Regions from separate parts of the Paenarthrobacter sp. PAE-2 genome, predicted to be linked through region 1. Evidence: predicted binding sites of a transcription regulator. Region 1 holds the regulator's gene; the other holds the start of a gene.
What was found. Region 1 encodes LexA, which represses DNA repair genes until DNA is damaged. Its sites were predicted from a motif close to TCGAACANNTGTTCGA; they were not measured.
Positions count from the first base shown of each region.

Region 2: OCL88_RS14880 (LexA family protein) is a predicted target of LexA. The motif match lies at 1,581-1,596, and genes of this name have one in related genera.

Region 1 is NZ_JAPDNV010000004.1:150,989-154,398, forward strand. It holds gene OCL88_RS03840 (ATP-dependent DNA helicase) at 1-1,265, shown strand, start outside; gene lexA (transcriptional repressor LexA) at 1,262-2,008, opposite strand; gene OCL88_RS03850 (LysM peptidoglycan-binding domain-containing protein) at 2,349-2,705, shown strand; gene OCL88_RS03855 (histidinol-phosphate transaminase) at 2,784-3,410, shown strand, end outside.
Region 2 is NZ_JAPDNV010000025.1:37,767-41,176, reverse strand. It holds gene OCL88_RS14895 (aquaporin) at 1-571, shown strand, start outside; gene OCL88_RS14890 (ArsR/SmtB family transcription factor) at 619-972, shown strand; gene OCL88_RS14885 (GNAT family N-acetyltransferase) at 996-1,481, shown strand; gene OCL88_RS14880 (LexA family protein) at 1,611-2,042, shown strand; gene OCL88_RS14875 (Y-family DNA polymerase) at 2,035-3,333, shown strand; gene OCL88_RS14870 (hypothetical protein) at 3,363-3,410, shown strand, end outside.

The DNA.
Region 1 (3,410 bases):
ATGAGGCCCATGAACTGCAGGACCGGGTTACCGGAGCGGTATCCGGGCAGCTATCGGTGGCCATGGTCCACGCCGCTGCGTCCAGTGCCCGCAAGCACACAGCCATTACCGTCGACGCCTTGAATGCCGCTGCGGATCGCCTGGATCTGGCGCTGGTGGGGGTTCCCAGCGGCTTGCAGCCGAACGGCTTGAACGACGAGCTGCTCGACTGCCTCGACCAGCTGCGGGACGCCACGCGCGCCGCGCTGTCCGATTCCAAAACGGACTCCTCCAACGCCGTCGACGGCGGACGGCAGCTTGCGCGGTCGCGCCTGATGCTCATCCTGGAACTCTGCGAGAGGCTGCTCACGGCGAAGGAAAACCGGGAGGTGGTCTGGTTCTCCAGGAACGCTGCTTTCGATCCGCAGCAGGGCTACTCCCAGCCCGATGACTCCGCACCTGCGCTCATCAACGTCGCACCGCTGAGCGTCGCAGGGCGTCTCCGTGAAGGACTGTTTGCCGATCACATAGTCGTGTTGACCTCCGCTACGCTTGCCATCGGTTCGGCCTTCGAACCGGCCGCCGGCGGATTGGGACTGGTGGGGGACGGCGCGCCCAGCTGGACGGGGCTGGACGTCGGGTCCCCCTTCGACTACCCCAAGCAGGGTGTTTTGTATGTCGCCCAGCACTTGCCGAAGCCGGGCAGGGGCACGTCGCCGGAAGCCCTGGACGAACTCGAAGACCTCATTCGGGCATCCGGTGGGGGAGCGCTGTGCCTTTTCTCCTCGCGGCGCGCGGCGGAAGAGGCGGCTGATGCCATGCGGTCGCGTTTGGACGTGGACATCCTGTGCCAGGGCGAATCCACCATGGCGGCGCTTGTGAAGCAATTCTCCGATGAACCGGACACCTGTCTCTTCGGCACGATGTCCCTGTGGCAGGGGGTGGATGTTCCGGGTGGTTCCTGCCGCCTCGTTGTCATCGACCGCATCCCCTTCCCGCGGCCGGACGATCCGCTCATGACCGCACGCTCCCGGGCGGTGGCACAGTCCGGTGGTAACGGATTCATGGCGGTCTCAGCAACGCATGCGGCCATTCGGTTGGCGCAGGGCGCCGGGCGCCTCATCCGGTCGACAGGGGACAAAGGCGTGGTTGCCGTTCTCGACTCCCGGCTCTCCACGGAAAGGTACGGCGGCTTCCTGCGTGCCGCACTCCCGCCATTCTGGACGACGACGGACCGCAAGGTAGTGCAGGGAGCTTTGGGGCGGTTGGCGAAGCAGGACCCTTAGAGGGAGCGCAGCACCGAAACGACCTTGCCCATGATGGTGGCCTGATCGCCGAGGATGGGTTCGTACTGCGTGTTTTGGGGGAGCAGCCAGGTGTGCCCGTCGCGCTGGCGGAAGGTCTTAACGGTCGCTTCGTCATCAAGCAGGGCGGCCACGATGTCGCCGTTGACGGCGTCGTTCTGACGGCGGACCACCACCCAGTCGCCGTCGCAGATCGCGGCATCGATCATCGAGTCACCCGCGACTTTGAGCATGAACAGTTCGCCGTGGCCAACCAATTGCCGGGGGAGCGGGACGACGTCCTCCACGGATTGATCGGCGAGGATCGGGCCGCCGGCCGCGATCCGTCCTACCAAGGGCACCATGGCGGTGTCACTGGCAGTCGCCAGCGAGGTGACATCCAAACCGCCGCTGCTGAGCAGTGTGCCGGGAGCCTCCACCCCGGGAATGCCGGCGCCGCTGTCCAACGTCAGGGGCATGAGGACCTCCATGGCACGCGGACGCCTGGGATCACGGCGGAGGTAACCAAGCTTCTCAAGCTGGGATAGCTGATGGGTAACACTGGAGAGGCTGGCGAGGCCTACGGTATCCCCGATCTCGCGCATGCTGGGTGGATACCCGTTGTCATTGACCGACCGCTGGATGGTCTCGAGGATTTTCTTCTGCCGGACGGTGGGGCTCTTGGGGGCTTTGGGGGCCTGTTGGCTGCGCAGGGATGCCCTGCCTCCTGTGGCTTTTGCTGCCATGTTCGCCAATGCCCTTCCGTTCCGCCCGGGCCTGGTCCATTGATGCCCGAAGATGCCGGGCCCAAAAATGTCAGACCCTCCTGATGCACTGAATCTGTGCCTGTTTCTTCACTCAAACGTAGGTCAGGCACGGGCGTTTATCAAACATTTGTTCTAGCGAGTCTCGACACCATTCGTTGATAAGTGCTAAAAATGTCATAGCAAGGTTCGAATATGTGTTCTATAAACCGTTGCCGATGTTCGAAGGATGTTCGAACGCCGGGGCGGGTGCACACAGAGAATTGGCAAGTCTGTGCGGTTCACCGCCGGCGCAGGCAATCCTTCAGGAGGGCTCAGGCTCATGTCCGCTGTTACGTTCCACGATTTCCGCTCCATCCCCGCCCCCGCGCGCATTAAGCTGACGCGGCGCGGCAGGATGGTCTTCTTCGGCATTCCCGCAATGCTCCTGGTTGCCGCGCTCCTCAGCCTGGCGGGCTTCCTCAACTCGCCGGCAAAGGCATCGGACAGCCAGGCGCAGCTTCAGCCTCCTGTCGCAGTGAGTGTGACGGTTCAGCCGGGTCAGTCCCTCTGGGGAATCGCGGGAGCTGCTGCGCCCCAACGGGACCCCCGCGACGTGATTGCGGAAATCATCGAGCTCAATGATCTCCGCGGAGGCCGGATCCAGCCCGGCCAGCAGCTGTTCGTCCCTGCCGGCTAGCCCACCGGAAAGGTTTCCAAGGACCGGGCTCGGTGTCACAGTTACAGGGCACTTCGGCCGGACCCTTAAACTGTTGTAGTGACTGACCAGCTTGAGCGACTCGACCGACTTCCCCTCCGGACCAACCTGCGTGGACTGAGCCCCTATGGCGCTCCGCAGCTTGATGTCCCGATTTTGCTCAACGTGAACGAAAACACCCATGGTGTTCCTGCCGATGTTCAGGCGGCCATCACCGAAGCCGTCGCGGCGGCGGCCACCGGGCTGAATCGCTACCCGGACCGTGAATTCACCGAACTCCGGGAAGCGCTGGCAGAGTACCTCGGCCATGGACTTACTCCCGGTAACATCTGGGCGGCCAACGGCTCAAACGAAGTTTTGCAGCAAATACTCCAGGCCTTCGGGGGCCCGGGCCGTAAAGCGTTGGGCTTCCCGCCCACGTATTCCATGTATCCGTTGCTTGCCAGCGGAACCGATACTGAATACGTCCGCGGTGTCCGGGCGGATGACTACGGTCTGGATGCAGCCTCAGCGGCCAGGCAGGTCGCCGAAACCGGCGCCAACATCGTCTTCCTTTGCTCCCCGAACAACCCGACGGGTACCGGCCTTGGACTGGACGTCGTGGAGGCTGTCTATGAAGCGGGTGAATCCAGCCAGGCAATCGTGATCGTGGACGAGGCTTATCACGAGTTCGCCCACGACAACACC
Region 2 (3,410 bases), on a different contig from region 1:
CACGGTGCTGATCCTGGCGTTCGGCCCCGTCAGCGGGGCGCACTTCAACCCGGTAGTTTCCGCGGCGGACTGGTTCCTGGGCCGGCGCCATGGTACCGGACTGACCCTGACCGAACTCGGCACCTACGCAGCGGCGCAGGTCGCTGGCGCGATCGGCGGCAGCATCCTGGCCAACGTGATGTTCGACCTCGGGACCTCGATCTCAACCAAGGACCGCACCACGCCCGGGCACCTGGTTGCCGAAGTCGTCGCCACCGCCGGGCTCATCCTTCTCATCTTCTCCCTGGCCCGCACAAACCGCGGACTGCTGGCCGCCCCGGCGGTCGGGGCATACATCGGGGCCGCATACTGGTTCACGTCCTCGACCTCGTTCGCGAACCCAGCCGTGACCATCGGCCGGATTTTCACCGATACCTTCGCAGGCATCGCCCCGGTCTCCGTTCCCGGCTTCATCCTCGCCCAGATCACTGGTGCCGCACTGGGCCTGGGCCTACTACTGGCCCTGTTCCCCGCGGCAGGGAGCGCCCCGGACGACGTCGTCGTTCCGCACCCGGCCAAAGAGACGGCCTGACCGTAACTTGATATTGATGCTTGTCAATATTCGGGCATAATGGGGAGATGACTTCTCCGCTGACCATCGAACCGGCTACTACCGCCGATCGTGGCTGCTGCGCCCCCGACGCCGCTGCCCTCGATGCCGAGGACGCCAAGCAGCGGGCCCTGGTCTTCAAAGCCCTGGCGGACCCGAACCGGCTCCGGCTGCTCTCCATCGTCAAGGCCTCATCCACAGGCGAAGCGTGCGTATGCGACCTCCCCGGGCCGCTGGAACTGAGCCAACCAACCGTGTCCCACCACCTCAAAGTACTGGTAGAGGCCGGGCTGCTGCACCGGGAGAAGCGCGGCACGTGGGCCTACTTCTCCCTCGTCCCCGGCGCCCTCGATGAGGTCGCCGCGACACTCGCCGCGCTGTGAGCCCCGCAGCGCCGATCAGGGCAATGCAGCCCGGGGACTGGCCCGCGGTGCGAAGGATCTACCAGGAAGGGATCGACGGCGGCCACGCCACGTTCGAATCGACCGCCCCCGACTGGGAGGCGTTCAACACCACGCGGCTCCCCGGCCACCGCCACGTCGCTGGCCTGCCAGGCCGGGCCGCTCTGGGCTGGGCAGCCGTCACGCCGGTGTCATCCCGGACCGCATACGCCGGAGTGGTCGAACACTCCATCTACGTCAGCACGGACGCCCACGGTCAGGGCATCGGCGCCGCCCTGCTCCAGGCACTGATCGCCTCCACCGAGAGCGCAGGGATCTGGACTATTCAATCCAGCGTCTTCCCCGAAAACGAACCCAGCCTCAAACTCCACAAGGCCCACGGCTTCACAGTAGTCGGACGCCGCAATCGCATCGCCCGCATGCCGCACGGTCCACTCGCCGGGCAATGGCGCGACACACTCCTCATTGAACGGCGTTCCGCACTGATCTGATGGCCTCGTAACCACTGGCGGCCGGGCCACAGCGAAGAGTCGCCTCGGATGCGTTCGATTAAGAAGCTATTTTGTCGGCCGCCTGCAGTACAGTTAAATTCGAACATAAATTCGAATAAAAGGTGTGTTGTGGGCGTGATAGTTGGCCCCCGCGTGATAGATGCGGGGCTGTCTCTGGTGAGGATCCTGGTGGCGCCGGTCGCGGTGGCCGCCGGTTATCCCTCGCCGGCACAGGACTACTTTGAGGGCCGGATCGACCTCAACGAGCACCTGATTAAAGATGTGACCAGCACATTCATCGTGCGGGTTACCGGGCAGTCGATGGAGCAGGCCGGGATCAGTGACGGGGACGAACTGATCGTCAACCGTGCCTTGGAACCGAAGGACGGCTCCGTGGTGATCGCGGTGCTTGACGGGGAACTGACCATCAAACGGCTCCGGATCACCCCCACTGCCGTGATTCTGCAGGCAGACAATCCCCGTTTTCCGGACATCGTGGTTCCGGCGCTGTCCGAACTCACCATCTGGGGCGTGGCCACGAGGTGCCTGCACCATGTCTAAGCCAGCACTGATGCGCCGGATGCAGGAAATCGCGCACGTGGACGTTAACTGCTTCTACGCTTCGGCCGAGCGCGCCTTCAACCCGTCCCTGGAAGGCAAACCGGTGATAGTGCTCTCCAACAATGACGGCTGCGCGGTCACCCGCTCCCCCGAAGCCAAGAAGCTGGGAATCGGCCTCGGCGAGCCGTGGTTCAAACTCCGGCCCCGCGCCAAGGAATGGGGTCTGGTGGCCCTCTCCAGTAACTACGAACTCTACGGCGACATCTCCGCCCGGGTCATGGAATTGCTGGGCCGCTACTCGGCCTGGTTGGAGGTCTACTCAATCGACGAAGCATTCCTGGGCGTCAAAGGCGAACCGGAGCAACTGCTGGAGCTGGGCCGGACCATTCGTACGGCCTGCCGGCGACACGTCGGCGTGCCCGTCTGCGTCGGCATAGCCCCCACCAAGACCCTGGCCAAGCTGTGCAACAAATGGGCCAAGCACAATCCGGCCTTCCGTGGCGTATGCAGGTGGGAATCAGTACCCGCGGAACAACGCGAAGCGCTGATGGGGCGGCTTTCCGTGATCGAAATTTGGGGAGTGGCCACCCGGCTCACCAAGCGCCTGAACGCGATGGGCATCTTTTCGATTCTGGATCTGGCCCGGGCGAACCCCGTGGCGATCCGGGACAAATTCTCCATCGTCATGATGCGCACCGTCCTGGAACTGCAAGGCACACCCTGCATCCCCATGGAAGAGGAACGCGTCGGCAGGGACCAACTGATCTTCTCCCGTTCCTTCTCCACGCCGATCACCACGGCGGCGGGGTTGCGGCAGGTCATGAGCGTCTACGCCCAGATGGCCTCTGCACGCCTGGCAAAACACGATCTGCAGGCCAAGGTCCTGACCGCGTTCGCCGCGACGTCCCACTTCAACCCCAACGAGAAATCCTTCCCGTCAGTCTGCCTGACCCTGCCCGCACCAACCGCCGACCCCGTGCTGCTCACCAAGGCCGCCCACGCACTGCTCCCCCAAATCCATGAAGGCGTGAAGTACGTCCGGGCGGGAATCATGGTCACCGACCTGCGTCCCACCGGGAACCAGAAGCCGCTGGAACTGTTCCGGAATCCCCACGAGGAACGCGGCGTTGGGACCCTGCTCGAGGACGTCTCCAAACGCTATGGACGCGGAACCATCGGCCTCGGGCACGCAGGCATCCGCGGCGGACCCGACTGGACCATGAAACGCGACATGCTCTCCCCCAGATACACCACCCACTGGGACGAACTCCCCCTCGTCAAAGCCGCCTGACCCGGCTGACAAGTAGAAAGAAGCCCCTCATGACCCTGGCACCCGAACACCCGAACTGCGCACTCCATGAGGTCGCT